4 regions of the Paenibacillus dendritiformis genome follow, and region 4 is predicted to be linked to each of the others. Evidence: riboswitches for the same ligand, from Rfam matches in the RefSeq annotation. Region 4 holds a riboswitch; each other region holds the start of a gene.

Region 1 (7,345 bases), 2.9 Mb from region 4:
CGAACTATAATACGTGCATCGAAGAGATCTGGAGCGAGTTCCCTTCCTTCACCCAATTCGAGGTGCGTGCGGCATTGGCGAAGTGCGGGCTGACGACGAAGCATATCGAGAGCAAGATCGCCGTGCTCAGCGGCGGCGAGAAGGCGAAGGTTCGCCTCTGCAAGCTCGTCAATATCGAGACCAACCTGCTCGTGCTCGATGAGCCGACGAACCATCTGGATGTCGATGCGAAGGAAGAACTGAAACGTGCACTCAAGGCATACAAGGGCAGCATCCTGCTCATTTCCCACGAACCTGAATTTTATCGTGATGTCGTGACGGAGACATGGAATTGTGAATCCTGGACGACGAAAGTATTTTAAAGTTGCAGCGTAAAGCCGACTCTATCGCAAATGATGCGATGGAGTCGGTCGCATCCCCGATTGAAATCATTTCGAACCGAAGTAGAGGATGAGGCACGCAAGCAGATTCGGTGAAGCGACCAGCAGGAAAAAAGTGGATAATTTGAACCTTCGGTCTCTCGATTCCCTGCCTTCGGTCGCCATATCCGCACGCCTGGAATCGGGATCAATCACAGCGCCAGAAAAAAGAGCGGCTAAGGCTAAGGAGCCCAATCCCGCATAGCCGGATAACTTCATCGCCATGGAAATATCCCAAGCGACGACGGACATCGCGGCAATAACGCTTAGTACAACAAGTCCAACCCCGAGTGCTGTTTTCATTCTAACCTCCTTTTGGCATTGAAGAATCTGTCCTGCACCTTCTCTAGAATAGAGGATCAAGGATACATTTTCCAGATCGTATAACAATTGTTGCCGGACGCGGCGTTGATGATCGCGGGAGCTCGCCGGCAGGGACGATGCAACTAGCCAGAATTGGGATATTCCGGGCTCAAGGAATAAAGGAAAGGGGAACCGCGGTTCAGCTAGTCCCCGTATGAAAATGCTGCACAGGCGCAGCATTTTTAACCTCAAGAGGCAAAAATCCGAGAAAATCCTGCAAAATTACATTATTTCGCCATTTTGAACGCTATTTATGCCTTCCCGTAGGGGAATTGCTGTATTTTTGCAGCATTCCTATTTTCGCAGCCCCGTGTCAATGAAAATGCTGTACTTTTACAGTATTGGTGGACCAGGTGACTAGAGTGCGGGAGTAATGCAGCTTTGGTGAAGAAGGTAACTAGGGAGTGCAGCTTTAGTAGAGTAGATTACTAGAGTGCGGGAGATAATGCAGCCTGGTGAAACAGATAACTAGAGCGGGAGATAATGCAGCTTTGGCAAGAAGGTAACAAGGGTGGTCGGAGGTAGGTTCAGCTTAGTAGAGTAGATCATTAGAATGGGCGGAGGTAGTTCAGCTTTAGTAGGGTAGATTACTAGAGTGGGCGGAGGATGATATTCTCGAGGCGGGCCAGCCCCGTTTCATTTTCGGTTCGTGGCAAGCGGAAGGGACCGGCCCATGCAGGCCAGTCCCGGTACATACAGCTTCGTCTTCTTATTATTCTACCAGCTTCCAGGAGTCATCGCTTCCCGGAATGCTCTGTGTCCACCACTTGGCTTGGTAGAGCTTGCCTTCATAGCGAACCAAGTCGCCTCCTACATAGACATTGCCTGGCACGTAATCCACACTGCCGTCTTCATTTGGAATCACTTCTTTTTGCCAGGCTTGCGAGGTATCTGGCGCTTGGCCTTGCACCCACCATTTTGCCGTGTATTTCTCACCTTTGTAGATGACCGAATCGCCTTCGTAATAGATCTTCGTCGGATCATACGTATCCGCAAGTCCATCAATCACGTTAATCTGGCGCTTTGCAGACGCTTGCAGGCCTTGATTGTCTTCTACAGTGTATACCAACTCATATGTTCCCGGAACAGAGGAATCAACCGTTCCTTCGATCGCGATGCGATCGGTCAGGTCGCCGTCCTCTTCATCCGCAGCGGTAATCCCTTCTCGCGGATCGAAGTGATCGCCAACGAGAATCGTTTTATCCGTTGCGCCAAGGATCACAGGCTTGTGATTGATCTTTTCTGCAACGGTGACCGTACGTTCCGCAACCGCTTGCTGCCCTTGGCTGTTCTCAACGGTGTACACCAGCTGATATGCCCCCGGAGCAGAGGAATCAACCGTTCCTTCGATGACGATGCGATCGGTCAGGTCGCCGTCCATTTTATCCGCAGCGGTAACCCCTTCCATCGGATCGAAGTCCTCGCCCACGAAAATCGTTTTATCCGTTGCCCCATGAATCACGGGTTTTGAAGCTGCCGGCGGAATGCTGCCATTTCCGAATGCTTTGAAAATATCGGTAAATTGATATTGCGCCGTTACGCCGCTATTATTTTCCAACATCGCATCCCGGTTCATCGACCAGAAGGAGGTCATCGCGAGCCCTTTCTCGATCGCATGATCAACCACCCATTGAGACCACTCTGTCGTAAAGATCGGATGAGCCGCGCCTTCAAAACCGATTGATGGCGTCGTTCCAATTATTCCATAAGCCTCTTCATCGGTTAGATCCGTGTTGGCATACTGCTTGTAGTATTGCTTCACTTGATTCTTCGTCGAATCAACGGCTCTCAGCGAAGCGGAACCGTAGTTCTCGCCAGGCAGGAGCGTTCCGCTGCCATAACACATCGTCATGATGTTCACGACTTTGACATCCACGCCGGCAGACAGGTAAGCCTCCAATACATCCAATTGAACGGAAGTCAGACCGCTTGGCAGTACAGGGAGCGTCAATACGATATCGACTCCGGTTGCGTCTTGCAGCTTTTTAATCGCCTTCGCATTCGCGATATTCAGGGCTTTGTTCTGGGCGCCGCCCTCAATGTCGAGGTCTAATCGGGTCAGTCCATAGCCTTGAACAAGCTCCATATACGTATTGAACAACGTATCTGTGTCTTGAGTTACTTCCCAGAACGTAACGCCGTTCAAACCGCCAAGGGAGATCGCGACATCTCCGCCCATCTCGCGCAGCTCCCGGATCGACTGCTTGATTCCTTGATATTGGGCATTGTCTGCATTCTTTTCATTCAGTACGGAGTATCCTCCCCAGCCCCATTGCACTTTACCGTCAACGATTTCCTTCGAAATGGACTGAATGAAGCCGAGATTAAAGAATTTCACGCCGGTATCCTCGGAAATTCGGGCAAGGTTAGGGGCGCCATTGTTGGAATAGCCCGGCTTGGTCACCCATGCAACCATGTCGATGAACGGAGAATGGACTTGCTTCGGCCACTCGATTCCTTGGCCAGCCCCAAAGTCATGCTCCGGAGCTACCGCTTCGGTCACTGTAATCATGCGTTCTTTTTCGGCCGTTAAGCCTTGCGAATCCGTGACGGAATACGTCAGTTGGTACTTCCCGGCCACATTCGTGTCTACTTCCCCCGTCACGGTAATACGCGACGTTACGTCTCCGTCTTCCGCGTCCGTAGCGGTAACCCCGGCGAGCTTATCGAAGATGTCGCCGACTCGAAGCGTGAGATCGGTCACGCCATGCAATACAGGCGGTTGATTCTTGCTTGGAGCTTCATCGCCCAGAATGAGTTGTCTGTTCATTTCCGGGCTGTTATTCGACACCCGCTGAACAAGCTCCATGCTTGTCATCTGGGCATCTCCCTTAAGTTTGAACGCATAAGAAGCGCCCGGCTCTATTGTTTTTGCATCATAGACCGATTTCAGGTCAACGACCGTGTAACCATTTTCGTAGGTTACGGAGCCAGCCAGATAATCGCCGGAAGTCAACGGTCCATCTGTCTTGATATACAGCTTCGGCAGCTTAATCGTTTTTGCGCCTCGTTCCACGGCTCTCAGCACTTGATTCGATTCGGTCAAAGCTTCGTTGTTGACAAGCGTAACTTCATACCCTTTATTGTTGCCCCAAGGCTCCGTATACGGTTTCACATCTGCCGTAACACCGAGCTTGGCATATTGGATTGCATGTGTCGGCAGCGGCAGGCTTCCGAAGAGGCCTTCTTTCGTCGCCTTTGTTAATTTGTCACGCTTGGCAGGGTCCGCAGTAGGGGCATCATTGGAAGCCATCCATGCAATGACCCCGCCGAGGCCGCGCTCAAGCACATATTTCGTCTTCTCTTGAATGGATCTTTCATTGTCATAGGTGTAGAATACGCCGCTTGTCTTATCATACAGATAAGGAGCTTTGGCAGCATCATCCCAATATTCTGTGAGATTCGGGTAAGTGGCCTTCAACTTGTCGAGATTGCGATAAGACCAAATCCCAGTTCGGCGGCCGCCGTCCCCAAGGACGAGAGGGGATTCGCCAACCGCGCCGCGGGATGGAGTCTGATCCGCATCCTTGGCGGATAATGCGGCTTGACCGAATAGTCCCGGATGATTCGGATCGGGTCCTTGCGACACTTGATCCCAGCCGCGGGTATAGTAGGCTGCCCCGATGACGATCTTATTCGGCTCGGCTCCTTGCTGAATCAAATAATTCACGCTCTCGTCGATGGACAGATTGTTGCCGGTGAGCGGATCATTGGGATTCGGATACAGACCGGTATGATGGCCGCTTACTTCATCCCATGCGCCCCGCATGTCATAAGTCATGATATTGGCAAAGTCTACAATGTTAAATAACCTCGGCACATCAATGCCGATATCAATTTTTGCCTTGGGAGCGGGAAGAGCAACGGACAGCTCGTACGTTTTGCCAAGCTCGGCTCCTTGTTGGTTCAAGGCGTTTTTGAAGTCTTGCAGGAGCAAAATATAATTATTTTTATCCTCCGGGGTGGCGTATTTCGTGCCTTCATCGTTTTTATTATCGACAAGATCAGGTTGTCGCACTTCAGCCGGGAACTCCCAGTCCACATCGACGAAGTCCATGTTCGTGTACTTAATGAATTTCATGACATTCTGGACCAAATTCGCCCGCTTCGCAGCATCGGCCGCCACAACGGAGAAGTCGCCTGATTTCGACCATCCGCCAAGAGAGATGCCGATTTTCAGATTCGGGTTTTCGGCGCGCAATTGCTGCAGGGCGATGAGGACGCCTGCATTGGCTGCGTCCCATTGTACGCCATCCTGACCGACAGGCGCGCCGACAGCCGCATCCTTGTCCGTAAAGACGAGATTGCCTTGGGCATCAAAATCTAGGAAGGCATAGTTCAAGTGGGTTAGTTGATCGGCGGGTATATCCTTGGGATAAAAGTTCCCTTGTCCTCCCCAGATCGACCAATCGCCATAGTACATGACATTCCGGATTTCCTGTGCTGAGCCCTGTTTGATATCAGGTTCCTTTGCTGCGGGAACAGTCGTTCCTGCATAAGCCGGCGCCAGGGAAGAGACGAACATCATGATGGTCATTACCGTCATGGCGAACAATCTTCGGGCACTCTGCTTTCTCCTAATCTTCATCCGTAATTCACTTCCTATCAATAGATTATATTAATAGGCAGCTAGGGAGGACTTGCGATGGAATCATGCAAAATAACGCATACGACGAATAGAGTGTGGTTGCTATTGGCCGGCAGCTGGCTGGCATAGAATTTCTTCCTTAGCCCCTTTAGCTTTGCGTCACTAGATTTCCCTAGCTTTGCCTAGTAATACCTGAAAAAATGCATACGCTTTTATTTTTAATTATGACTTTTTATCCTGTATCTTGTATAACGATACATGTTTGCACCGTTTAATATACAGGAAATTCACGCTTATTTAATGGGGCATGCGGCCCGTTTGTGAAAATATGAACATAGGCCGATTTTATTACTCATTCGAAACATATCAAGTTCAACATTGGATGCGATAACGGGATGCAATGTGATTCCCTGTCCTATGATGATGTGCACCATTCCAGTAATAGCGCCGTTCTCTTGACAATCCCTGCTATGGATTTTTACATATTTATGCTACCCGGAAAGTTTGGGAAAATAGGACTTAGGGAGGGGGCGGAGAGATATCTCGATGTGGATTGACCTGCCCGAGTTCGCATAATTATAACCGAATATAACTATCCTTATATTCAGTCTGGAGCCACAAATGTGGCGGATATGTGATGATGACATTCTTAGGTTGGAAAACTTCTATCTATCATGCGTTGTCTCCGCATCCGGATTTGTAGTAGGATTACATTGAATCCATGTAATGGAAACGATGCAGCTTATTTTTATAGACGATAGGAGTGTTTTGTATGCTGACGCCACTGAAGGATAAGACGGTCGTCGTGACCGGAGCCAGCAAAGGAATCGGCAAAGGAATTGCGAGAACCTTCGCCTCACATGGGGCGAAAGTCTCAGTCGTCGCACGCAGCCTCGCAAAAGCGGAGGAAACCGCGGCGCAAATCCGGAAGAACGGAGGCGTTGCTCATGCCTTCGAAGGCGATGTCGCAGATTTGGAGTCGATGAAGCGGGTTGCGAACGAGACGGCCGGTACTTTCGGGGGGATCGACGTGCTGTGCGCCAATGCCGGTATTTTTCCGAATGCGCCGATTGAGGAGATGACCGGCGAGCATTGGGATCATGTGATGAACACGAACGCGCGCGGGACGCTGTTTTCCCTTCAAGCCTGCCTGCCCTTTCTGAAGAAAGCGGAATACGGCCGAATCATTGTTACCTCTTCTATTACGGGGCCGGCCACCGGTTATGCGGGATGGTCGCACTACGGCGCAAGCAAAGCCGCTCAGTTGGGATTCATGCGCAGTGCGGCGCTCGAGCTCGCGCGTTACAGCATTACCATTAACGCCGTCATGCCCGGCAACATTATGACGGAAGGCTTGGAAGGCCTTGGGGACCATTATCTGGAGTCGATGTCGGCGTCCATCCCGCTCAAGCGGCTCGGTAGCGTCGAAGATATCGCTTATGCCGCTCTCTTCTTGGCTTCGAAGGAGGCAGGTTATATTACGGGCCAGACCATCATTGTTGATGGCGGTCAGATTATTCCGGAAAGCCTGGAAGCGATGGGGGACGTCTGATTCGTTTACCATAGACACATTATCGATATTCCGGATAACCCTATGCTACAAGACATTATTTGACAAAATATAACTGCGGCACTATCATAATATCTAGAACTCAACCTGAATAGTCTCAGTTCTGCATTTCTCTGCCATCATGCCGCATCAGGCTGCGTCAAGCCATGATTTCTCTGTTTGCTCACTGGTAACATGAAAGTTCCGTTTCATTACTAAGCGACCGGGAGAAATCGGAATGGAAAGCACGAATGTACCCGATTCTATTGAGAGCACTCGACAACAATGGGATGAGGAATACCGCTCCAAAGTATGGGACTGCCTGGCCGGCATCACGGAATATGCCAGATACTCGGTCGTGTACGGCTACATCCGCAAATTCCTTGGCGAAGAAGGGATTCTCGATATGGGATGCGGCACTGGCCT
Region 2 (7,345 bases), 3.2 Mb from region 4:
CTGCAGTTCCCGCACCTTGGCGATCACTTCTCTTGAATGCGGGCCACGATCAATATAATCGCCCAGCAGCAAAAGCTGATCGCGATTCGCGTCATAACAGGCCATCTCCAGCAGCCGCTCGAACTTCACCAGTTCTCCATGAATATCGCTAATGACAAGCATTCGCTCCATCGTATCGATCCCTTCTTTCTCTTCCCATCGTACCATGAGCGAATATTTCGTATCCAGCCCCTGATCCAGCCTTGCCTGCATCCTAAATCTCCGTTCTTATTCATTGGCTTGTCCCGGATTACGGCTCGGCTCTTCTAAGGAGAACTCTGTCTTCGACCTGCTTACTGGTGAAGCAGCGCGCCGACCTGCGGCTGCATGCTGCCGTGCCGGTATCTCGCCTTCTGGACGAGCACAATGTATTTGTCAAGCCGCTGGCTTTCCCGGATTGTTCTTTCATTCAGCAGATCATTATTTTCCATCGCCAGACGGACCATTCGCGTTCGGATCTGTTCGATTTTGCACATCAGATCTTGTAAATCCGTCTCTTCCGCTTCCGGCTCCAGCCTGCTCACCATCCATTCTCCACCAGGAGCCGACAGCTCATTTCGATGAAGGATCGCTTCCCGTCCCGCCATTCTGCAGGAACCGCCCTTATTCACGTCTTCCATCGCCTACTATTGCCCTCCCTCAAGCAACATGACTTGACAATTCCAATTATAGTTAAAAAAAGTAAAAATGCCGTCGAATCATCACTTTTCATATGAGCCATAAAAAGACACTTCCCAGCAGGGAAGTGCCCAGCCATCCTTTTCAAGCTTGCTTGCCTTGAAAACGTCGTAACTTGCGATCTGCCTCCTGACAATCGAGTGAATGATTCGGCATTTTGCGACATTATTTGTTCAATTTTATACATTTTTCCTTTTTATACTTTATAGTATCATTATTTCATTCCGCTGTAAATGACATTTTTCCATAAAATTCATTCCTTATGCTGAGATTTGAAAGTATTATAGAGTATGTCAATTACAAGATTTCCTTGCTACCATCGATTTGACAGAAAGGGGTTATATTCCGTACCCATGAATTCAGACATCATCATCACGCTTATCATCTTGGCCATGGCCGCAATTCTCTTCATGACGGGAAAGATCCGATCGGATCTGGTCGCCATCTGCTCCTTGATCCTGCTTGTCCTGCTTGGAATATTGACGCCGAACGAAGCGTTGTCCGGCTTTTCCAATTCCGTCGTCATCATGATGATCGGCTTGTTCATCGTCGGAGGCGGGATATTCCAGACGGGGCTCGCCAAAGTGGCCAGCGGCAAGATGCTTCAACTCGCAGGCCACAGCGAGACGCGCCTGTTGATGACCGTTATCCTGGCGACCTCGCTGATCGGCGCCTTCGTCAGCAATACCGGCACCGTCGCCGTCATGCTGCCCATCGTCGTCAGTCTGGCTGCCAGCGCCAACATCAGCCCGGGACGCCTGTTGATGCCGATTGCGTTCGCGAGCAGCATGGGCGGCATGCTGACCTTAATCGGGACGCCGCCCAACCTGGTCATCAGCGAGACGCTCGCCCAAGCGGGATTCGATGAACTGTCCTTCTTCTCCTTCACGCCAATCGGAATCGTATGCCTCCTCCTTGGCACCGGTTTTTTGCTCCTTCTGAGCAGGTTGCTTCCGAAGGGAGAAGGCGAAGGCCGCGGCCGGCGGAACGGGCGATCGCTGCATGAGCTTGCCCGCCAGTATCAGCTGTCTCAGAATCTGTACCGCGTGCAAGCCGGGGAGGAAGCGACGATTGTGTCCCGTTCCCTCCAGGAGCTCGATATTCCGAACCGTTATCAGGTTCATATTATCGAGATTCGCCGCCGGACATCGAACAAGAACCCGTTCTTCAAGACGATCAATCAAGAGATAGCCGGCCCGGCGACCGTCATTCAGGACCGAGATATTTTGTATGTATACGGTCCATTCGAGCGCGTGCAAGACTTCGCCGAAGCATGCGGGCTTCAACTGCTTGACCGTCAGACCGCCGAGATCGATCAAGCCGCCGAGCCGAATACCGAGCGGTACGCTTCAGATCAGATCGGCATCGCCGAGGTGCTGCTGCCGCCGAATTCCCCGCTGCTCAATCAGCAGGTGAAGCAGTTGGGGTTCCGCGAGAAATATCAGCTCAATATATTGGCGATTCAGCGCAAAGGAGAGTACTTGCTGAATCAGCTCAAAGACGAGAAAATCCGATTCGGGGACGCCCTGCTCGTTCAAGGGACGTGGAAGAGCATCGCCCGGCTCTCAAAGGAAGAGTCGGAAGTCGTCGTCGTCGGCCAGCCGCTGGAGACGGCTGCCGAGATGCCGATGAACCATAAAGCGCCGCTCGCGGCCGGCATCATGCTGTTCATGATCGCGCTGCTCATCCTGGAGATATTTCCGGCCGTCATCTCCGTCATGATCGCGGCCGTCCTTATGGTTGCCACGGGGTGTCTTCGCGGTATGGAGTCCGCCTACAAGACGATTAATTGGGAGAGCATCGTCCTCATTGGCGGCATGATTCCGATGTCGATCGCGATCGAGAAGACAGGCGCGGCTGCCTTGCTGTCGCAGAAGCTCGTGCTGACCCTCGGGAGTATCGGACCGTTCGCCTTGCTCGCAGGCATCTATTTTACGACGTCGCTTCTCACGCTGTTCATCAGCAATACCGCCTGCGCTGTCCTGGTCGCTCCGATCGCGATGACGGCCGCGATGCAGTTGGGCGTCAACCCGCATCCGTATCTGTTCGCCGTCGCGATTGCGGCCAGCATGTGCTTCGCCGTCCCGTTCTCGACCCCGCCCAACGCGTTGGTCATGTCGGCCGGCAAATATTCTTTCATGGACTATATCCGGGTCGGATTGCCGCTTCAGCTGCTGCTTGGCATTGCCATGGTGGCGCTGCTGCCGCTCTTTTTTCCGTTTTAAAATCTAGCAAACGGTCTTTCATTTCGACAATCTTCTATTTTCAGCAGCAAAAAAGGATAAATTGTATGTACGTTCCATCTAAAAGATGATAGAATAAAAATAGAATAGATACGCTAAAAATGGATAAATGGCAAACCCTAGCGAAAGCAGGGGACGCAAAGCCACGGGTCTAAGGCATGCACGCATGCGATGATAGCCGGGTTGCCCTAATTGCGACAGCTGTTGCGTCTTTTTGGCGCCGCCTTTAGGGTGGCGCTTTTTTGATTTCCATGAGCGCCCCCGTCTATCATCTCATTCTAGCGTAGATCCAATTCGATATAGAATGGGGAGATAGCTATGGGTACACATCGATATACGACCGAACACAACCCTGACTCAGCCATAATCAGACAACATACACGAACAGCGAGACGGCATGTATCCGCACTCTTCTGCGCTGTAATGGCTATCGGACTCTTCCTGACCCTTTCACTCGCCACTGCGGAAGCGGACAGCATTCCGGCAGCGGACGGGGCGCTGCGCACCGCTCCAGTAGCCGCCGGAGCCAGCGCGATGAGCGGCACGGAATTCAAGCTTCAAGGCATCTCAATCGGGATGAATGAATCGGAGTTGCTCGGTATTCTCGGAGAACCCGCGCGCAAAGATCTTAGCGAATACAATTTCGAATGGTACATATACAATCAGAATTACCAACGTTATATCCAGGTCGGCGTGCAGCAGGGCAAAGTGGTTGCCCTGTATACGAACGCCCAGGACTGGACGTCCGCGAGCGGAATCGGCTTCGGATCGACGAGGCAAGAAGCAGAAGCCGCTTACGGCTCCCCGCTTGCGAGTGTCAAGAAAGGAAATACGATTTATAAGTTCAAGGACAACGGCGGAGAATACACCATGCATCAGGTCGGCGGTGCGTATGCCACACTGTTTTACGATCTGAGCCGAAAAAATACGGTTACCTCGATCCAGGTTATCGATCAGAACGTCGAGTTGTCGCTCAAAGGCTTTTACGGCAAGCCAAGCGAACGATTGCGGGAAAGCTTTGAGCGCGAAGTGCTGGATTTGACCAATGCCGTCCGGGTTCGCGAAGGTAAAAAACCGCTTGAGTGGAACGACAAGATTGCGGTAACGGCGCGAAAGCATAGCGCAGACATGATGAAGCGCAGCTTCTTCTCGCACGACAATCCCGCTGGCCAGTCTCCATTCGATCGGATGAAGCAAGACGGCATCACTTACAAGGCGGCTGGAGAAAATATTGCCGCCGGACAAACAAGCGCCATCTTCGCCCACGAGAACTGGATGAATTCAAGCGGGCACCGCAAAAACATTTTAGGCGATTTCGAGCGCCTTGGCGTCGGAGTCTCCTTCGGCGGTCCGTATCAAGCTTACTATACACAAAACTTCTTCACGCCGAGCCGCTAGGATTACAAGAAAACCGCCGCCTCTTGCACAGGCGGCGGCTAGCATAGCTCTACTCGTTATGTTTCATTCTTTTGCGCGACAGCCACATGACCAATGCGGCAGCGCAGAACAACAGGCCAATCCAAGAAGCCAGCGGCGATTTCTCGCCCGTTGCCGGCAGCATCGGTCCAGCCGAATGATCAGGCTTCTTGCGATCTGCCGGCCGGTTCGCAGGAAGTTCCTTCGAGCCTGGTTGCTCTTCCGTTCCCGGCTCCTCTTCCGTGCCCGGTGTGCCTGGAACGGTTTCTCCCGGTTCGCTTTCACCCGGATCGGTCTCACCGCCGACTACCGTGTCCGGTCCTTCCACGATTGTGCCAGGGACCGTCTCTCTGTTGTCAGGCGGATTCGTGCCCGGAGTGGTACCGCCGGAACCCGGATCTGTCGTTCCGCCACCGTCTGAACCCGGACTTTCCGGATCAGGGCGTTCCGGCTCCGGCTTGCCGCCGGACTTGACCAGACCCGCGTCAATGGTCAGATTCCGCTCCCCGTGACCGAGCATAATAACATCCGTCCAGCCGTCGGCATTGGCTTTGGAATTGCGCGCCGGGTCGTTTCCGGCTCCCTTGATCGTGAACTTGTAACCATCCGGCAGTTCAAAATGAACGATGTAGGTTCCGGCGGACAAGTTGTCGAATAAATAGTAGCCATCATACACGGCCTCGGTTACGGATGGCCCGTATACATCCCCTGTTACCGTGCCCCCGTATGTGGTATCCGTTACCGTCTTGTATACGGATTGGGTCACGGTCGTCGCCAACAGTTCACGGTTGCTGTTGTACAGTTTGACCGTCACGCCGTTCAAGCCAACCTCGTCTTCATCCTGAATGCCGTTGCCATTCTTGTCAATCCAGACATAATCGCCAAGCGCACCCGTTCCTGGCGCTTCCGGCAGCGGGATAAGCCCGGCATCGATATTCTGGTTCTTCTCGCCGTGCGCAAGCTCAATCACATCGGTGCGGCCATCGTCGCGGGTGACGTCGGAATCTTTGCCGCGATCGTCGCCCTGGTGCGGTATCGTCCATTTATGGCCGTTCGGCAGGATGAACTTCACGACATATTTCCCGGCCGGCAGCTCCGTGAACAGATAATATCCTGGCTTGCCGTTTTTGTTGTCCGTCGTGGTGCGTTTTAGCAAGCTGCCGTTGTCATCGTACAGCTCCACCTTCACGCCATTCAGGCCAATCTCGTCTTCATCCTGGATGCCGTTGCCGTTCTTGTCAATCCAGACATAATCCCCGATTTCCCCCGTCTCCGGCATGACCGGCAGCGGGACGAGCCCGGCATCGATGTTGTGATTCTTCTCGCCGTCGCCCAGCACGATTTCATCCGTGTAGCCATCCTCGTTGATCACGTCGGAATCTTTGGCCGGATCATTGCCTTGATGCGGCTTCGTCCAGCTATATCCGTCCGGCAGAATAAACTTCACGACGTATTTGCCGGCAGGCAGATTCGTAAACAGATAGTACCCTGGCTTGCCGTCGAAATTGTCATTCGTGATCGTCTTGTTAAGCAGCTTGCCGTTGCTGTCGTACAGCTCAACCGTTACCCCGTTCTTTCCTTCTTCATCATCATCCTGAATGCCATTGCCGTTTTTGTCGATCCAGACGTAATCGCCGATTTCGCCTTTACGGCTATCTTTAATTTTTACGCCGACTTTTTTCGGCTCCGCCGGCAGCAGCGGACTTCCGTTATCTGCCCGCTTCGCCGTAAAGCCGAACGAGTTCCAGGCAATCTCGTTATCGCCGCTTGGAGCGCCGACCGGCGCGCTCATTTCCCATACGACTTCCTTGCTCTCCCCTGGCATCAGCACCAAGTCGTTATCGAGCACGAATTTGAGCGCCCGGACTGTCGTCAGATCCTCTGGCGGTTCAGCGGACCAGCTTCCGCCTTCCAGCGAGACGGATTCATCCGTGCTGTAATACACCGTCACCGCTTTCGGCGCGGTTACTTTTTCCGTCAAGACCGGACTCCATTTGCTTTCGCGCGGCGTCTTGTCAATGACTCCGGTATCGCCGATTCGAGGAAGGGCGTCCACAATCGTGACGTCTTTGACCCCAACGGTGCCTTTGTTCGTCACGACGACCTTATACTTGATTTTTCCGCCCGGCGTAACGGTTCCGGTATCCGGATATTTCGTCCAATTGTCTTCGTCCAAATCTCCCTGCACATATTTGACGGATTCGAGATTCGTCGCGGAGTTGACATGGATGTCTGCCCCGTCATATACATACCATTTGCCGTCTTTATAACGCTGCTGGACAAAATTATAGTAATTGTTCAAGTAATCATGTTCATCGGACGTGACTTCCACTTCATTATGAATCGTCCCCGTCGTTACCCCTGCGCTTACTTTCGCCTGGAAAGTCAGCTCGATCCACTGTCCCTTCTTCAGCGTCAGCGGACCATTGTCATCCCAATACCATGTGAGCGAAGTCGTTCCCTCCGGGCCTTGAGAATCCGACTTGAAGCGGGGTGGCGGCGGATTCACTCCTTCGCTGCCCGTTACTTGCACCGAATCGTCCACATACGCAAGCTCTTTCGGCAGCAAGTCGGTCACGATTGGATTGCGAAAATCCACATCGATCAAGTTCGGGTTGGTTACCCGAATCTTATAGGTGGCTGTCTCGCCCGGTTTCAATGCAGTGCTGGACGCCACTTGCTTATCCACCATAATCAGCGGGCGATCCTCAACGGCAAGCACCTTCACTCTGGCGGCGTTTTCCTGCGGCTTGCCATTGAATAGATAGGTCATCACCGCATAGTTGACAATCTGCTTCCGGTCTTTAGGGCTTTTTTCGTTCTCGGGAAGACCATTTAATCTATCAATTTCAGGGAAGTTTCCTTCATACTCCTTGTACGGTATATCGGAAAATTTCCCAAAAACGTAGTCCTCAAGCTGACGATATTCCCCTGTCTTCTTGTACTGGACTTCCAGCTCGCTTTTTTGC
Region 3 (7,345 bases), 910 kb from region 4:
ACGATGCTGCTGCCGTTCTATTTCTTCTATATCGCGTTGGGCATTGTCTGCGCATGGCATGTGCAGCGCTGGCGCGATCTGATGCGCCGAAGCGTGCCCTGGAGCCTGCTGCTGTTCATTATCTTCTACGCATATGCCGGATATCGGCTGCTGGAGGCCGGGGCAGCACCCATTAATTTGAATATTTCCACCTATCTCAAGCCGTCGGTGTTCCTGCTTATCCTCGCTCAAATGCCGCTGATGTATGCTCTTGCGCTCTATGTCTGCCGTCGCCAAGGAAGAGCTTACCGCATTTTGCACACAATCGGCACGTATTCCTTCGGCGGTTATCTGGTACATGCGCTTGTCTTGGGGCAGATTGCCCGCTTTACCCGCGAGATCCCGCTTGCAGGCATGCATGCCGCATTGACCTTGATGACGTGGGCCGCCGTCGCCGCGCTGTCGATTGGAATTACGATGCTGCTGGATCGGCTGCCGTTCGGCATCTGGCTGACTGGACCGATGGGCCGGCGTCAGTCAGCTTCAACCAAGCCGCTGAGCAGCAATCCGGCCGTGCTCCCGTACCGATAGCAGGACAGCAAGACCGCAATTATGAATTGCGGTCTTTCCGGTCTGTCAAGAAATGCACATAATCGGCCCCTGTCTGCAGGAAGAAGGCATACGCGTCCAGCGGATGTGCGTCGGAGGCGAAGGAGATGCAGATGCTATACTTGCTTTTGGTCTTGACTTCATTATACGTAAAGGCGATCAGGCGAAGCAGTACGGCTGGATTCATCACGGATGGCTGGAGGGCGGCAAAGACGGCGGGGTAATCTTGCTGAAGCATCCGTGAACGTTCGTGGGTCAGCGGCTGCAAATAACTGTAAGGGGAACTGTCCACGATAACAAATCCGTACAGACTCTCTTCGCGCTGCAGCGCGACGATATGTTCCTTGTTGAGCATGTACAGCCCTTTATACTGATACCAGAGATGCTCGTTCCATTCGTTGCATAGTACGACGTCTTGAACGTTGTGGATTTTGACATTCACATCATCACCTCGCAAAAAACATAAATAACTTCATATAGAACATAATAACATTTATAAGTTTTAAAAACAATAAAAGCATGTATATGGGTATTTTGCTTCCCGGAAGTTTTTTATAAGCTTAACTGTGAGGTGACGGGCATGTCGGACTTGAAAATATTTTTAGGCGCACGGATTCGCGAGCTTCGCAAACAGAGGGGCTATACTCAAGCAGAGCTGGGAGAGCAATGCGGAATGAAGGCTTCGTATATCGGCGGCGCTGAACGCGGCAGCTTAAATATTTCGCTGGATTCACTGGAACGAATCATTCGTGCTCTGGATGTCAGCATCGAACAGTTTTTCTCGTTCGACATGGCAAGCGTAGATGCGGAGCGTCTGGGCATCGCCGGCACTCTTGAACTGCACGTCAAGCTGTTGAAGGGCCGGGAAGCCGAAGATGTGAAGCTGGTACACCGGATTGCGAAGGACATGCTGGAGACGTTCGATCGGAGAATGAACAATAACTAGTGCAGCGATGAGTATTGAGAGCGGGGAAGCGCGCCATTGGCGATGCTTTCCTTTTTCTTTGTGAAAGTAAATACGCACGCTTGATTGAATCTGTCTTTGAAAAGTTGCAGATTTTATGAAGAATGACATAGGATGCCCGGCCCGCTTGATAAAAGGGGATATGTTAAAAGAGCTTATTGAGAAGTGGAGAAAATTTCTATAGGCTTCTCAACGGCCTGATTTTACGGGATCCAAGATACCGCGTCGAATCCTGGAGGCATCGTTGCCTCCTAGGGCTTGAACGTGTGGAGGGAATTGCTGCAATCTACATCATTTTAGGCCCTTTTCCTTCAAGTCGAAGCGATACGGGTGAAATTCCTGCCGTGTTGCAGGATTCCCTTTTTGGTAAAGTCGCCCCTATCGAATTGCTGTATTTTCGCAGGATTTCGCTTAGAGGCGTGTCTGGAGAAATCGTACAGTTTTGCAGATTTCGCTTACCGAATAGGCGTGTCTAGGGAAATGGTGCAGTGTTCAGGCCGTTGGAAAACCCCTGATTTTCACGAAGGGGTGGAGATTGTCCATTTCCCTATTCAAAACTTGGCACCCATAGCGTATTAAACCGATTTTTTTCTACTGAGAGACGAGATCCACCACACAAAAAATAAAGTGCCACAAAATCCCTCGGACTTTCTCAACAACTTGAAATCTATGCAGCCTTATTACTAACTTGCAGCCAGCAGAGTTAGTATGTAAAATATATCCAGATATGGTTTCTGGCCATAAGCCAATATTTGATAAGGAGGAAAAATATGATCGTTGAGGTACGTTTCGGAAGTGAGCGAACCCCGGGGACACTATATTTGGATTGCAGAGATGACGTTGCTCTTCAGATCAAAAAATTACAGAATGAGTTCGACAGATGGTGCATGAATGTAGTGAGGATCACCCTATAAAAGAGTATCGCGAAGAAATAGTAGATGGCAAAGTAATCAATACTTATTACGTAATTTGTATCGGAAATAAGGATTTCCCAAACTGGATTAATGAGAAATATGGAGAACAGGTAGCAACGAGAGTCAAGCAGCCGGAAGAGGATCCATCGATCATTCTGTATTTTTAAATCAAGCGCCTTAATATCTTCAGCTTACAAAGGCCCGGCTGTTGGGTTTCCCCCCCACACATAGACAGCAAAGAAAGAATTCATTCCTTGGGTTATTACAACGAAAGTCAGGGGGAACATTCATAAAAATTTTAATTACATATGTTTACATACAGAAGCCCCTTAACCCCACTGTTATGCAATCCCCCAGAACGATACCGTAAGGCCAGAACGTAACCCTAAAACACCCCGCAGCCACGCGGTCTCCGCAGAATGATTTCTCTCTCTTATCTCTGCTTTTTCTTTCGAATGAGACTTATTTATCATGATCCTCAACAGGTATATAATTCTATTTACCTATTACGTTTTATTCTCTTTTTCATCAAAAAGTGACATATACTGAGTTGCAATGTCGAATTTTGCTCCGTATTATTAAGGGGTGGCGTTAATCAATCGACATATATTTGCCGATATTCTGAATAGAGCCTGAGAAGGAGCTATTCGGTACGATGGAGCACATAACCGCGAGAGGTGTACTTAAGACCTAATCTGCGAAGCATATCCCGAACGCCCGTCCGCGTCATTTGCACCTGGAAATGCTTCTCGAGCAGATCCTGGATATCGCGCATCGACCAGCCTGTCGATGAGCCGGGAGAAGGCATGCGGCTGCTGATGATGCCGATCAGTTCTTCTTCCTGCTGAGGGGTGAGTATTCTTGGCTTCCCGGGAGATGCAACATTGGATAGCAGTTGTTCGATGCCGCCGTCGTTGAAAATTTTTACATAGTTCGATACCGTCTGGCGGTGAATGCCCAACTGCTTCGCGACATCCTTGGCAGTGTGTCCGGACATGACAAGACGGACGGCCTCCACCTTGCTCCGCTGCTTCGGATCTTGGATGGTGGACGTCAAGCGGTTCAAGGAATAAATATTCCATCCATGACGGTTCGTAATCAACAGTTTTCGCATTATCGGCTCACGCTCGTATCTATATTTTTATTCGTAGTATGGGTATTGAAGCATGACGCTATACAGAGAGAGCTACTGCCGCGGAGAGAGAAGCAACCGTACCGTTTACATACAACAAAACTTGATAAAGGCAAACTTGTCGAAAGGCAAGGACGCAAAGCCTCGGGCCTAACTCTCCTTCATGGAGCTATGGCGGCCGGGTTGCCATGTTGAATAGGGGACCATTCACGTTCTTTATGGTGATGAGGCTATTGCTGGAAGTAGCCTTTTTTCTTTCTATAGAGGATGTTGAAGCCTATGAAGATTGCTGCTCTCCGCTGGGACCACCATACCGACGATCGCCTGGTTCAACGTCTTGTTCCCTTCCTGTCTGCCGAACGGCAGGAGCGTTACGCGAGACTGAGCCGGCGTGCGGATCGTCATCTCATGGTTATCGCCGAAGTTCTCGCCCGCTGTCAGATTTGCCGTCTGACCGGGAGGAGGAATGACGAGATCGCATTCATCCGGAACCGGTTCGGCAAGCCGTATATGGCCCCAGGCAGTTCCCTATTTTTCAATATATCGCGTTCGGGTTGCTGGATCGTGACGGCGATCGATCGCTGCGAGGTCGGCATCGATATCGAGCGGATCAGGCCTATGAAGCCAGAGGAGGCGCGTTTGTTATGCACGTCCCGGGAATACCGGATCGCTTCCGGCCTGGACGCGGATGCGCGCGCCCGCTTTCTCCATTGGCTGTGGACGGCCAAGCAGAGCTATCTCAAAGCCCGCGGAACCGGACGATACGGTCCGCTGGATGAACTGGAGATCCTGCCGGACGGAGTTCACCCGTGGCGGCTTCCGTCCGTCTGGCATGCGCGGGGATATGTCTTTACCCGAATGGAGGGTCTGGATGCCGGGTATTGTGTGACGGCATGCGGTGTCGATTCCAAGATTGCGCCCATAGAGCATTGGACATTGGAACAATTATTGGATAGGTTCCAACCCTATTGTTCGTCAATGAGAAGGAGCTGAATCAATTTGTCTGCCATTCCATTTACAACCGAACAGCTTACGGGCTATGACGCCCATACATTCGAGATTCCTTCCGCCATCGTGGATGGTCTGGAACAGCTGACACGCACCCGTTCGGTCACATTGGAGGCTGCAGTGGGCGTGGCATGGAGCGGTCTGGTTGCGCGGTACCATAACGCAGAGGAAGTCGTTCTTCTTGCGATGGCCAGCCGGAGCCGGGACGGCGTGCTGGTGGCGGTTCGTCCGGAGGAGACGCTGTGGAGCGCGGCGGAGGCGCTGTGCGGCCAACTGCAGACCGGCGGGGAGGATTCGGGCGCAAGCGGCGACATTACCACATGCTGCTGGTGCCAGGATGCCGAGGTGCCGGGCAAGACGAGAGCCGAGATTTCGGACGGGGACCTGCATGCCCGGATTTTGGGGCGGGAAGCGGCATTTCTTGGCCCGTTTTTATTTACGATTTATTATCGGCCGGAGCGCTTCAGCCTGGATGCCGCCACACGGATGGGCCAACAGTTGAACCAGATGCTGAGGGAGGCGGCGCAAGCCCCGGACAAGCCGATCGGAGAGTGGGATCTTCTGACGAAGGAGGAAATCCGGCGCTACATCGAGAGGCATAACCGGACACAGTATCCTTATCCGAAGGACCGGACGGTGCCGTCCCTGTTCGAGGAGCAGGCGGCCCGCACTCCTGACGAACCGGCCATCATCGAAGAAGGCCGCCAATTTACATACAAGGAATTGAACGAAACGGCGAACCGGCTTGCTCATTATTTGCGTGCGCAAGGGGTCGCGCGCGAGCAAGCCGTCGGCATACTCGCCGAGCGGACGGCGGAGATGGTCATCGGAATTCTCGCGATCATTAAGGCCGGGGGCGCGTACGTCCCTATCGATCCGGATCATCCGCAGGATCGGATTCAATATTTGCTGGAAGACAGCGGGGCCCGGCTCGTGCTGACGAGCGCCGGACTGTCCGGACGCTTGCCGGCGGATGCGGTGCAGGTGCCGTTGGAGGCGACGGCTTGGGCCGATCAGCCGGGCCATAACCCGGAGCCGGCCGGGAGCGCGGAGGACCTGATTTACATTATCTACACGTCGGGATCGACCGGCAGACCGAAGGGGGTCATGGTGACTCATCGCAACGTGGTCCGTCTCGTCAAAAACACGAATTACGTGAGCTTCCAGCCCGGAGATCGGATGTTGCAGACCGGGTCGCTCGTCTTTGATGCGTCCACTTTTGAAATCTGGGGCTCCCTCTTGAATGGCATCGGCCTCGTGCTGGTCGATAAGACGACGATATTGGACAGCCGTCAATTGGATGAAGCGCTGCGCCGCTTCGGCGTCACGACGATGTTCCTGACGACGGCGTTGTTCCTCCAGCTCGTTGACCGCAATCCGGCCATCTTCAAGCCGGTGCGCCAGTTGTTCGTCGGCGGCGAGCTGATGTCCCCGAAGCATTTCTACCGGGCTGCGCAGGAGTGCGCGCCGATTCGGCTGTCGAACATCTACGGTCCGACGGAAAATACGACCTTCTCGACTTGCTATGAGCTGAAGGAAGAGCGGGAGGGCCCGATTCCGATCGGCACGCCGATCGGGAACTCGACGATATATGTCGTCAATGCGCATGGCAAGCTGCAGCCGCCCGGGGCGACCGGGGAGCTGTGGGTCGGCGGAGACGGCGTGGCCCGCGGTTATTTGAACCGTGACGATCTGACGGAAAAAATGTTCATCGACAGTCCGTTCGTGCCGGGGGAACGAATCTACAAGACCGGGGATCTGGTCCGCTTATGCGAAGACGGCCAGTTGGAGTTCGTCGGCCGCAAGGACCATCAGGTCAAAATTCGCGGCTACCGGATGGAGCTCGGCGAGATTGAAGCCCGCATTCACAGCCATAGCCAGGTGAAAGAGACGCTCGTCGCCGACTTCGAGGAAGCCCCGGGCCAGAAGGCGTTATGCGCCTACGTCGTCGCGGAAGGCGGGCTGGACGCGGCCGGGCTGAGAGCGTATCTGGCGCAGCAGCTGCCGGAATATATGGTTCCCGGCTATTTCATGTTCCTGGAGCGGATGCCGCTCACGATCAACGGCAAAATCGACCGGGCCAAGCTGCCGCGGCCTGAGCGGCAAGAGCGGGCGGCGATCCATTACGCGGCCCCGACGAACGGGACGGAGCGCAAGCTGGCGGCTATCTGGGAGGAACTGCTTGGCATCGAGCCGATCGGCATCGACGATCATTTCTTCGAGCTGGGCGGACACTCGCTCAAGGTCGCTCAATTGCAGGCGCGAATCTATGAGACGTTCCAGGTGAACATCTCCTTCAAGCTGCTGTTCGAGATGCCGTATATCCGCTCGCTCGCCTCGCTAATCGCCCAGCTGGAGCAGGGCGGCTTCGAAGCGATCGAGTCTGCGCCGGACAAGCCGCATTACCGGCTCGCCCCGGCTCAGCAGCGGATGTACGCCTTGCAGCAGCGGGCAGATATCGGCATGGCGTACCATGTGCCGCTCCTCTATCGCCTGCCGGGAGATTGCGAACCAGAGCGGCTGGAGCGGGCCCTCCGGAAGCTGGTGGAGCGCCATGAGGCGCTGCGGACATCCTTCCATTGGGAGGACGGCGAAGTCGTGCAGCGGGTGCATCCGGCCGTCGACTTCGCTATGCAGCGGCTGGAGGCCGATGGCCGCACGGCACAGGAGGCGGCCGCCTCGTTCCTGCGGCCGTTCCGAATGGAGGAGGCGCCGCTGCTGCGGGCGGCCTGGATCCGG
Region 4 (7,345 bases):
CTGCTTATTGCCGGATTTATCTTTGTGTCATTTCGCTTTTTTCCGGCTGAGGGACCGTCTTTGTTGATCGTTATTCTGGTCTTTGCCAGGTTGTGGCCGCGATTTACCAGCCTCCAGTCCAAGCTGGAACAATTGGCTTCGACCATCCCCGCCTTCAAGGCTCTTCAGCAATTGCAGCATGACTGCCAGTTGGCCGCAGATCAGGCGATCGCGCTTACCGAATCGCCCGCTCAGGGACCTGGCCCTTGGTTCGTTATGCAAGGAATCGAAGTCAGAAATCTTTCGTTTCGTTATCAGCCGCAGCGGCCTGTGTATGCTTTGCAAAATATCAGCGTTCATATTCCTGCCCAAGGGATGACCGCTATCGTTGGCAAATCAGGGGCCGGCAAGAGCACGTTGATCGACCTCCTTATGGGCCTGATGCAGCCTGAATCCGGTCAAATCCTCGTGGATGGCATGGCGATCACGAATGAAAATCTGCTCGCGTACAGACGCTCCATCGGGTATGTGGCGCAGGATCCGTTTCTCTATAATGCGAGCATAAGAGAAAACCTGTTGATGGTTAAACCGAGCGCCACGGAGAACGATCTGTGGGAAGCGCTCGATTTCTCCTCGGCAGCTGAATTTGTACGCAAGCTTCCTCACCAATTGGAGACGCTCATTGGAGATCGGGGCATTCGTCTGTCAGGAGGGGAACGGCAGCGGCTGGTGCTGGCAAGAGCCATCATCCGCCAGCCTTCGATCCTTGTCCTGGATGAGGCGACAAGCGCACTGGATACGGAGAATGAAAAAAAGATTCTGACCGCTTTGCACCGGTTGAAGGAGCGCATTACGGTCATTGTGGTTGCCCATAGGCTGTCCACCATCCAAAACGCGGAACAAATTTTAGTTATGCATGACGGGAAATTGGTTGAACAGGGAACCTTTTTGTCATTATTCTCAGAAAAAAAGAGTATATTTGTTAATCTCTTACAAAATCAGGAGGTGAATCCTGTTTCCGTCTATCCGTTGTAGCCGCTTTCGGAGGTGGCACAAATCGGATATAATAGGGACAAGCAGATGTATACACGGAGGTTAAATCATGATCGGAGAACGGATTCAAATCCTTCGAAGGAAGAAAAATTACTCACTGTCAGAACTCTCCGAAAGAGCCGGTGTCGCAAAATCCTATTTAAGCTCAATTGAAAGAGGAATTCAGCAGAATCCTTCCATTCAATTTCTGGAGAAGATTAGCGTTATTCTTGGGGTCTCGGTTGAAGAGCTGCTGCAAGATAAAGAAGCCTCGAATGAAGCTGAGGCGTTAGACGAAGAATGGACTAATCTTGTAAAAGAAGCGATGGCTTCTGGCGTAAGCAAAGAGCAATTCAAAGAATTTTTGGAATATAATAAGTGGAAGCTAACACGCGAAGAGTCGTGATGCCCACTAGCGTTGAGGCAGCCAGGAATAAAGAAATCTCCGATTGTTGAGTCCACCGCGCATTATCTGTAAACACGCCTCAACAAAGGAGATTTCTTTTCGCTAATGTCAACGCTCGCGAGTTATGCTTCTGAATTGACATGGAGCGGCCATTCGGGATTAGATTGTGCCTGAAAATCGCGAAGAAGTTTACGAATGTCCTCAATGGAAAGGCCCATTTGTCGTGCAGTTAAGATAATAGCTACCCAATCCTTGTCCAATTGTTCATTGTTACCTGGAACCGCTTCAACCATGATTGCATTGCCTCCCGAATTTACTCGGCCGGTTGCACCACTAACTCCACGCGCCTAAAGTGCCCAGACAAAAGCGCATTTCATCGTTTCCTAATATATACTTATTAAGTAGCATTATACACGACATTTGACGTTTCATGGTGTCATAGTATGTCGTCTCTGGAGCACTAGTTTTGTCGAATTCGGTGATTACCCGGCCGTGATCCTCTCGCAATACCCTTGCGGATTATGAACCTGCCAATTCCAGCTATCCTCACACATGTCGATGATGCCGTATTTCGGGAACCATCCCAGGTTCAATAGGTACTTGGTCGGATCGGCATAGCAAATCGCGACATCCCCCGGTCTTCGCCCCACGATTTCATAGGGAATCTGAACCCCCGACACCTTCTCGAAGGAATGGATCATCTCCAGCACCGTAACCCCCTGGCCCGTACCCAGGTTATAACATTCGACCCCATTTGTATGATCCAAATGCTCCAATGCTTTCAGATGGCCTTGCGCCAAATCCACGACATGAATATAATCTCGGATTCCCGTTCCGTCTTTTGTAGGGTAATCGGAGCCGTATATTTTGAGCGACGGCAATCTCCCTACGGCGACTTGCGTAATAAACGGCATTAAATTGTTAGGCGTCCCATTGGGGCTCTCTCCGATCTTTCCGCTTTTATGTGCACCGACGGGATTGAAATATCTGAGAATGGAAATTCCCCATCTCGGGTCAGAAGAAGCCAGATCCTGCAGTACTTGCTCAATCATTTGTTTGGTTCTTCCATAGGGACTCACCGCCCCAAGGCTGGCTTCCTCCGAAATGGGAACACAGTCCGGTGCCCCATATACCGAGGCGGATGAGCTGAATACCAGCTTATACACGCCATGCCTGGCCATCGCCCTGCACAGAACCAGCGTGCTGGTAAGATTCGTATGGTAGTAATCAAGCGGCACCTGAACCGATTCCCCAACCGCTTTCAGGCCGGCAAAATGGATCACGGCATCGATGCGATGTCCCTCGAATATCCGATTCAAGCGTTGCTCGTCGAGGAGATCCGCTTCATAAAAAGCAAATCCTTTGCCTGTAATATCCGAGATCCGGCGAATCGCTTCCGGATGGCTGTTGGAGAAATTGTCAAGAACGACGATTTCATATCCCGCCTCCAGCATTTCTACGCAAGTATGGCTTCCGATATAACCGGCGCCACCCGTGATCATAATGGCCATTACCTTGTCTCCTCTCTCCGTATGACCGGATTGAATTTAGTAAGGATCGACAGCTTTCCCAGATTCGCCTTGGCTATGTTCGTTAAGTAGATAAACTCCCTCGATTTGCGAAAGCACGCATAGAAGATCAGGTTCGTTACGGTCAGGCACAGCAGGACCCTGACGGCGATATCCCATAACAGCGGCAGCGTGAACAAGCCTGCAATCCAGCCGCAGAAGGATGCCGCCAGAAGAACTAACGCGGCATGCAGTGCGTAACGGGTAAAATAAGGGCGCAGCGGTTGAAAGAATACGTGCTTATGAAGCAAATAAGGATCAACCCAAAAATAGGTTAGCAACCGGCTAATGACCGTTCCGAGGAACACTCCCGGCATCCCGATGAAGCGTGCAAGCGTAATCGATAATGCGATGTTCATTGCCGCTGCGATCAACGGGCTGTACCTTCCCCTTCGGAACATGCCTGTCGTATCCCGGAACATGGTCGAAGCATTTTGCATCCCCGTCGTATAAAAATTGAGCAGGATCGCAAGCAAGGTCTCCTTGCCGAGGACAAAAGAACCTCCGAGCCATAAAATAATCACGGGATCGAGCAAGTTCCACAAACAGACGGCACAAAGCCCGAACACCCAAAAGTTGGCCAAGCGTAACACACAGTAGAAGAAAAACTTCTTCTCCTTATCCTCCGTAGCGTTCAAATTCCCTACGCTGGCCGTTAGAGAATAGAAGAAATAGCTGAGAAACGTAGTTAAGGTTGTCAGAATCAAATAATAATTGGAATACAGTCCGACCCATATGACGCCAAACAGGTTCGCAATAATCAGATTATCCGTCCCATTGATGACAACGCCGCTCACTTTGTACATAAGCAGGGAGCGCAGATTTTGAAAAAAGGTCTTCTTCTCTCCTTTGTCCAGAGGAGTACTGAGCGGCTCCCTCAGGAATTCGTACTTTCGGTCGGCCACGCGGGAAATATACTTGTTTCTGAGAACGCTCATTCCAATCTGGATCACAAGGAATAGAATGTAGTTTTTCGTACAGAGAAGCACGATGATTTGGATCGTGTTCATGGCAATGACATACACACTATGGATTCGCGATATCACATGCTGCTGCTGGTCGGCCACAATAATGGCCTGTTTATAAGCGAAGAAGTAGGTGGACACGGAATGGAGCAGAAATAACACATAGATGAGTTCGAGATGAGAAACCGTCGTTTCCCCCTGAATGAAAACATCGAGAAAGGGAATCAGGGAAAGCCCCAGCAAGAGCACAATCATACCTATGAACAGATAGGCTTTTCGAAATAAATGCATAAAAGCTTTTATCCTGGCCTCGTCCCGATCGGCAAGAGGTTGGTACAAGCTGTAAATAATCGCGGTCTCAAAACCGAGATTGGCAAGAGACAGGAGCATGAGCACATCGGAGAACAGGCCGCTCACTCCCAGATACTCAACGCCAAGCGTCCATATAAAAACCGTTCTAACGATAAAACCCATTATGGTGCTAATGGCTTGCCCCAGCAGACCAAAAAAAATGTTATAAAGCGAATTGCGAATTCTCATCCCTGTACCTGCTCTTTTACCTGGTTTCACGGATTTGCTGCAAACCCGTTCTCACTTTCCTTCTGATGATCGGGAAAAATTGCGTCACACGGTAGCGGAACCGTTCTTTTCTTCGATGGGCCACGAAATCGTAATCCGGAAACCAAGACAGCAGATCCGGATCCTTCACGTTGTCAGGATTCTCCCGCATGCGCTCCTGGATCGGCTTCCATAACCGTTCGATTTGGATATTCGTGAAAAACTTGACCTCCCGCTTCAAAAACCGCTTCAAAAAACCGGAGAGCTCATCAGGAACCGGAAAACCGTAGTCATTCGGGTCATGGCCCTCTGCCGCAATCCCCATGATCGTTCTGACGCACTTCTCGCATTGACAGCAATTTTCTGTGTTGCGATAGCATACCCGGACGGCGGTCTTGTCATTGGCAGCGGCATAATGATCGACAACCACTTTGACTTTATCCTGCCGGGACAGCTCATATCCGTCATGGAACACATCGCCCGTTCCGTAACGAATCAGATTGTCCGTCGACGGGTCGGAAGCGCATGAATACGTGTTGCCGATCGTATGCGAGCTCGCAATGTAAATCGTCTTCACCTGTAACAAGCAGGCTGCAGGAACCGCTGCCGATATAATCGCCAGACCGTGATGCAGTCCATGCCACCAGGTGTCGCCCAGCGAGCGCCGGAAATCCCGGTCGATTCGCTGAGGATAGACGAAGGTGCCGTAGTTGGACTCCACCAGGATATTGGAGAGCCCTTCCTTGCGGGCAAAAGCTTCCGCATGCTCACGGTCTGCGGTCCATACCTCGCTGTCTGTACAGTCCCCTTCATGCCATCCGTACTCCGTAATGAGAAAAGGCTTCTTCTCCCGGTGGCGGATATAAGTCGTCAAGGCGTCCAAGCCCCCGCTAAATAGCACGGCAGCTTCATGCTCCGGTTGATAATCATAGGAAGACACCTGCCCGACCTTGATTTGCCCCTTGAGCGGAAAATGGGGGAACATCTCCTGATATGCCTGCTTCAGTTCCGCAAGACAGTCATAGAAGGAACGATCCAGTTCGTCGACGTACAGCGTCGCATCCGTAAGCCACGCGAGCGGCATCATGTTCGCTGCAAACGGAATCGACAATATGCTTGCGGGAAGACCCGAGATATCATAGTTATATTTCATAAATAAATGATTGCTTGCTCTGAAGTATTTTTGAAGCCTGGGGTCCACCTGAAAAAAATAGTCCACACGGTTTTGATTTACTTTGATTTGTTCCCGCGTCAGTTGTATCATGGGCTTCCTCCTTCAAGACCGGTATTACCGCTGCTTGAACTGATCCAGCCACGCTTGGATGGCCTCCAGGTTGATCCGGACATTCGTCGCAAATTCCGAATGGATCATGGCTTCAAGGCCGGCGAGATCCGTACGGTCCACGGTATTCAGGGCGTATGTCTCACTCATTCCTCTGGCCCGTTCGTCAACCGCAATAATGATGGAACGTTTCTTGTGACGCATCGCATAGATTCCGGCATGCAGGCGCGTGCCTACAAAGTCGACATCCGTGCTGAGCACAGCTTCATATTCTTCCAGCGAAGGAGGAATGACGTGAATGCCTTCGGTATTCGATAACGTATGAAAATACGCATAATCATCGGCTCCCTGAACCCAGAAATATACTTTCCTGTAGCTTCTAATCAGAAGATCGATCAGGAGCTGATCTTGACGGGGCGCTCTTGCGTAATCTGTCAACGTAAACACGACGGCATCCGATTTCCCCCTGGGAATATCCCGGCAATGCTCGGGCGTTAACGCCCACATCGTCGGACATCCCGTATTTAACGCCTTGAGCCCTAAATCCGTGACGAATCTCCAGGTTCGTTCATCCCGAACGCTATGCACATATTCATGGGACAACACCTTGCGGTAGAGCATTTTCGTGTACCGTTTTATTTTTTCTCCTTTGCCCGCCCCCACCCCCAAGAGAATGCTGCCTTGTAACGGACGATAATTAAACACATTAATATTCCATTGCGGGAAATGGGTGAACATGTCCATGGTCAATAGATTCGTTCCGCCGACGAACTTGTATTTGGCTCTTGTATAGAATTGAACACGTAATGAATCTCGCATCACCTGGAACCAGCCGAAGGGGGAAAGATGCGTAGGCACGGTAAACACATTGGCCTGGCGCGTAATGCCGGACAATTGGCGCCTCACGCATTTCATGATGATTTCATCCCCTTTATTCAAGGAACCGACTGAGGTGTCGAGCAGCAGGATGTTATCCATAGCCTCGCCTCCTATCCATTGTCATCCAACAATGCGTATAGTTTATTGAGTTCGCCCGCATTGCCATACTGAGTCCTGCTGCACATGTCCGCGAGCCGGCATCTTAGCTGCCGATCTCGATATAAATGCTCGATCCCTTCCGCCAAGCCCTCGACCGATAAGTCCGTAATATATCCGTCCAAGCCGTCGGCAACCTGACTCTGTGCCGTAGGATAACGGGTAATCAGAACAGGTTTGCCCAAAATCTGGGCTTCGGTTACGGTCACGGCTTTCCCCTCGTAACGGGAAGGCTGTACATAGAGATCGGCTTGCTTGATGAAAGGATAGGGATTGTACTGCTTGCCCAGCAAAATGAAATCATCCTGCAGCCGATTCTTCGCAATGAGACCGCGAATCATCTCCTCGTCCCCGCCATAACCCACAACGTACCAGGCAATGTCCTCAAGCCCCTTCTCTCTCAGCTTCTTCAAGGCCATGACAGCCTGGTCGATCCCCTTGGCGTGCGACAAACGGGCGACGGTGACCAATTTGAAGCGCGGATCCGCTGCCATCGGTGAATCGACAGACTCCCCGGACA

What was found. Region 4 has a riboswitch for cyclic di-GMP ahead of L6439_RS00910 (anti-repressor SinI family protein). Riboswitches for the same ligand answer to the same signal wherever they lie in the genome.
Region 1: linked by a shared signal. The riboswitch ahead of L6439_RS13425 (glycosyl hydrolase family 18 protein) and the one ahead of L6439_RS00910 (anti-repressor SinI family protein) in region 4 are both predicted to bind cyclic di-GMP.
Region 2: linked by a shared signal. The riboswitch ahead of L6439_RS15060 (CAP domain-containing protein) and the one ahead of L6439_RS00910 (anti-repressor SinI family protein) in region 4 are both predicted to bind cyclic di-GMP.
Region 3: linked by a shared signal. The riboswitch ahead of L6439_RS04760 (4'-phosphopantetheinyl transferase family protein) and the one ahead of L6439_RS00910 (anti-repressor SinI family protein) in region 4 are both predicted to bind cyclic di-GMP.

The regions. Positions count from the first base shown of each region.
Region 1 is NZ_AP025344.1:3,063,654-3,070,998, forward strand. It holds gene L6439_RS13415 (ABC-F family ATP-binding cassette domain-containing protein) at 1-362, shown strand, start outside; gene L6439_RS13420 (DUF5316 domain-containing protein) at 429-722, opposite strand; gene L6439_RS13425 (glycosyl hydrolase family 18 protein) at 1,495-5,370, opposite strand; cyclic di-GMP riboswitch class I at 5,479-5,563, opposite strand; gene fabG (3-oxoacyl-ACP reductase FabG) at 6,143-6,922, shown strand; gene L6439_RS13435 (hypothetical protein) at 7,158-7,345, shown strand, end outside.
Region 2 is NZ_AP025344.1:3,423,846-3,431,190, forward strand. It holds gene L6439_RS15045 (metallophosphoesterase family protein) at 1-171, opposite strand, end outside; gene L6439_RS15050 (aspartyl-phosphate phosphatase Spo0E family protein) at 333-659, opposite strand; gene L6439_RS15055 (SLC13 family permease) at 1,071-2,942, shown strand; cyclic di-GMP riboswitch class I at 3,062-3,151, shown strand; gene L6439_RS15060 (CAP domain-containing protein) at 3,279-4,358, shown strand; gene L6439_RS15065 (SdrD B-like domain-containing protein) at 4,408-7,345, opposite strand, start outside.
Region 3 is NZ_AP025344.1:1,097,184-1,104,528, forward strand. It holds gene L6439_RS04740 (acyltransferase) at 1-570, shown strand, start outside; gene L6439_RS04745 (arylsulfatase regulator) at 590-1,030, opposite strand; gene L6439_RS04750 (helix-turn-helix domain-containing protein) at 1,169-1,534, shown strand; gene L6439_RS04755 (helix-turn-helix domain-containing protein) at 3,110-3,580, opposite strand; cyclic di-GMP riboswitch class I at 3,700-3,789, shown strand; gene L6439_RS04760 (4'-phosphopantetheinyl transferase family protein) at 3,878-4,591, shown strand; gene L6439_RS04765 (non-ribosomal peptide synthetase) at 4,598-7,345, shown strand, end outside.
Region 4 is NZ_AP025344.1:191,387-198,731, reverse strand. It holds gene L6439_RS00920 (ABC transporter ATP-binding protein) at 1-1,014, shown strand, start outside; gene L6439_RS00915 (helix-turn-helix domain-containing protein) at 1,082-1,417, shown strand; gene L6439_RS00910 (anti-repressor SinI family protein) at 1,540-1,710, opposite strand; cyclic di-GMP riboswitch class II at 1,728-1,810, opposite strand; gene galE (UDP-glucose 4-epimerase GalE) at 1,900-2,928, opposite strand; gene L6439_RS00900 (lipopolysaccharide biosynthesis protein) at 2,928-4,490, opposite strand; gene L6439_RS00895 (peptidase) at 4,507-5,772, opposite strand; gene L6439_RS00890 (polysaccharide pyruvyl transferase family protein) at 5,797-6,768, opposite strand; gene L6439_RS00885 (glycosyltransferase) at 6,780-7,345, opposite strand, start outside.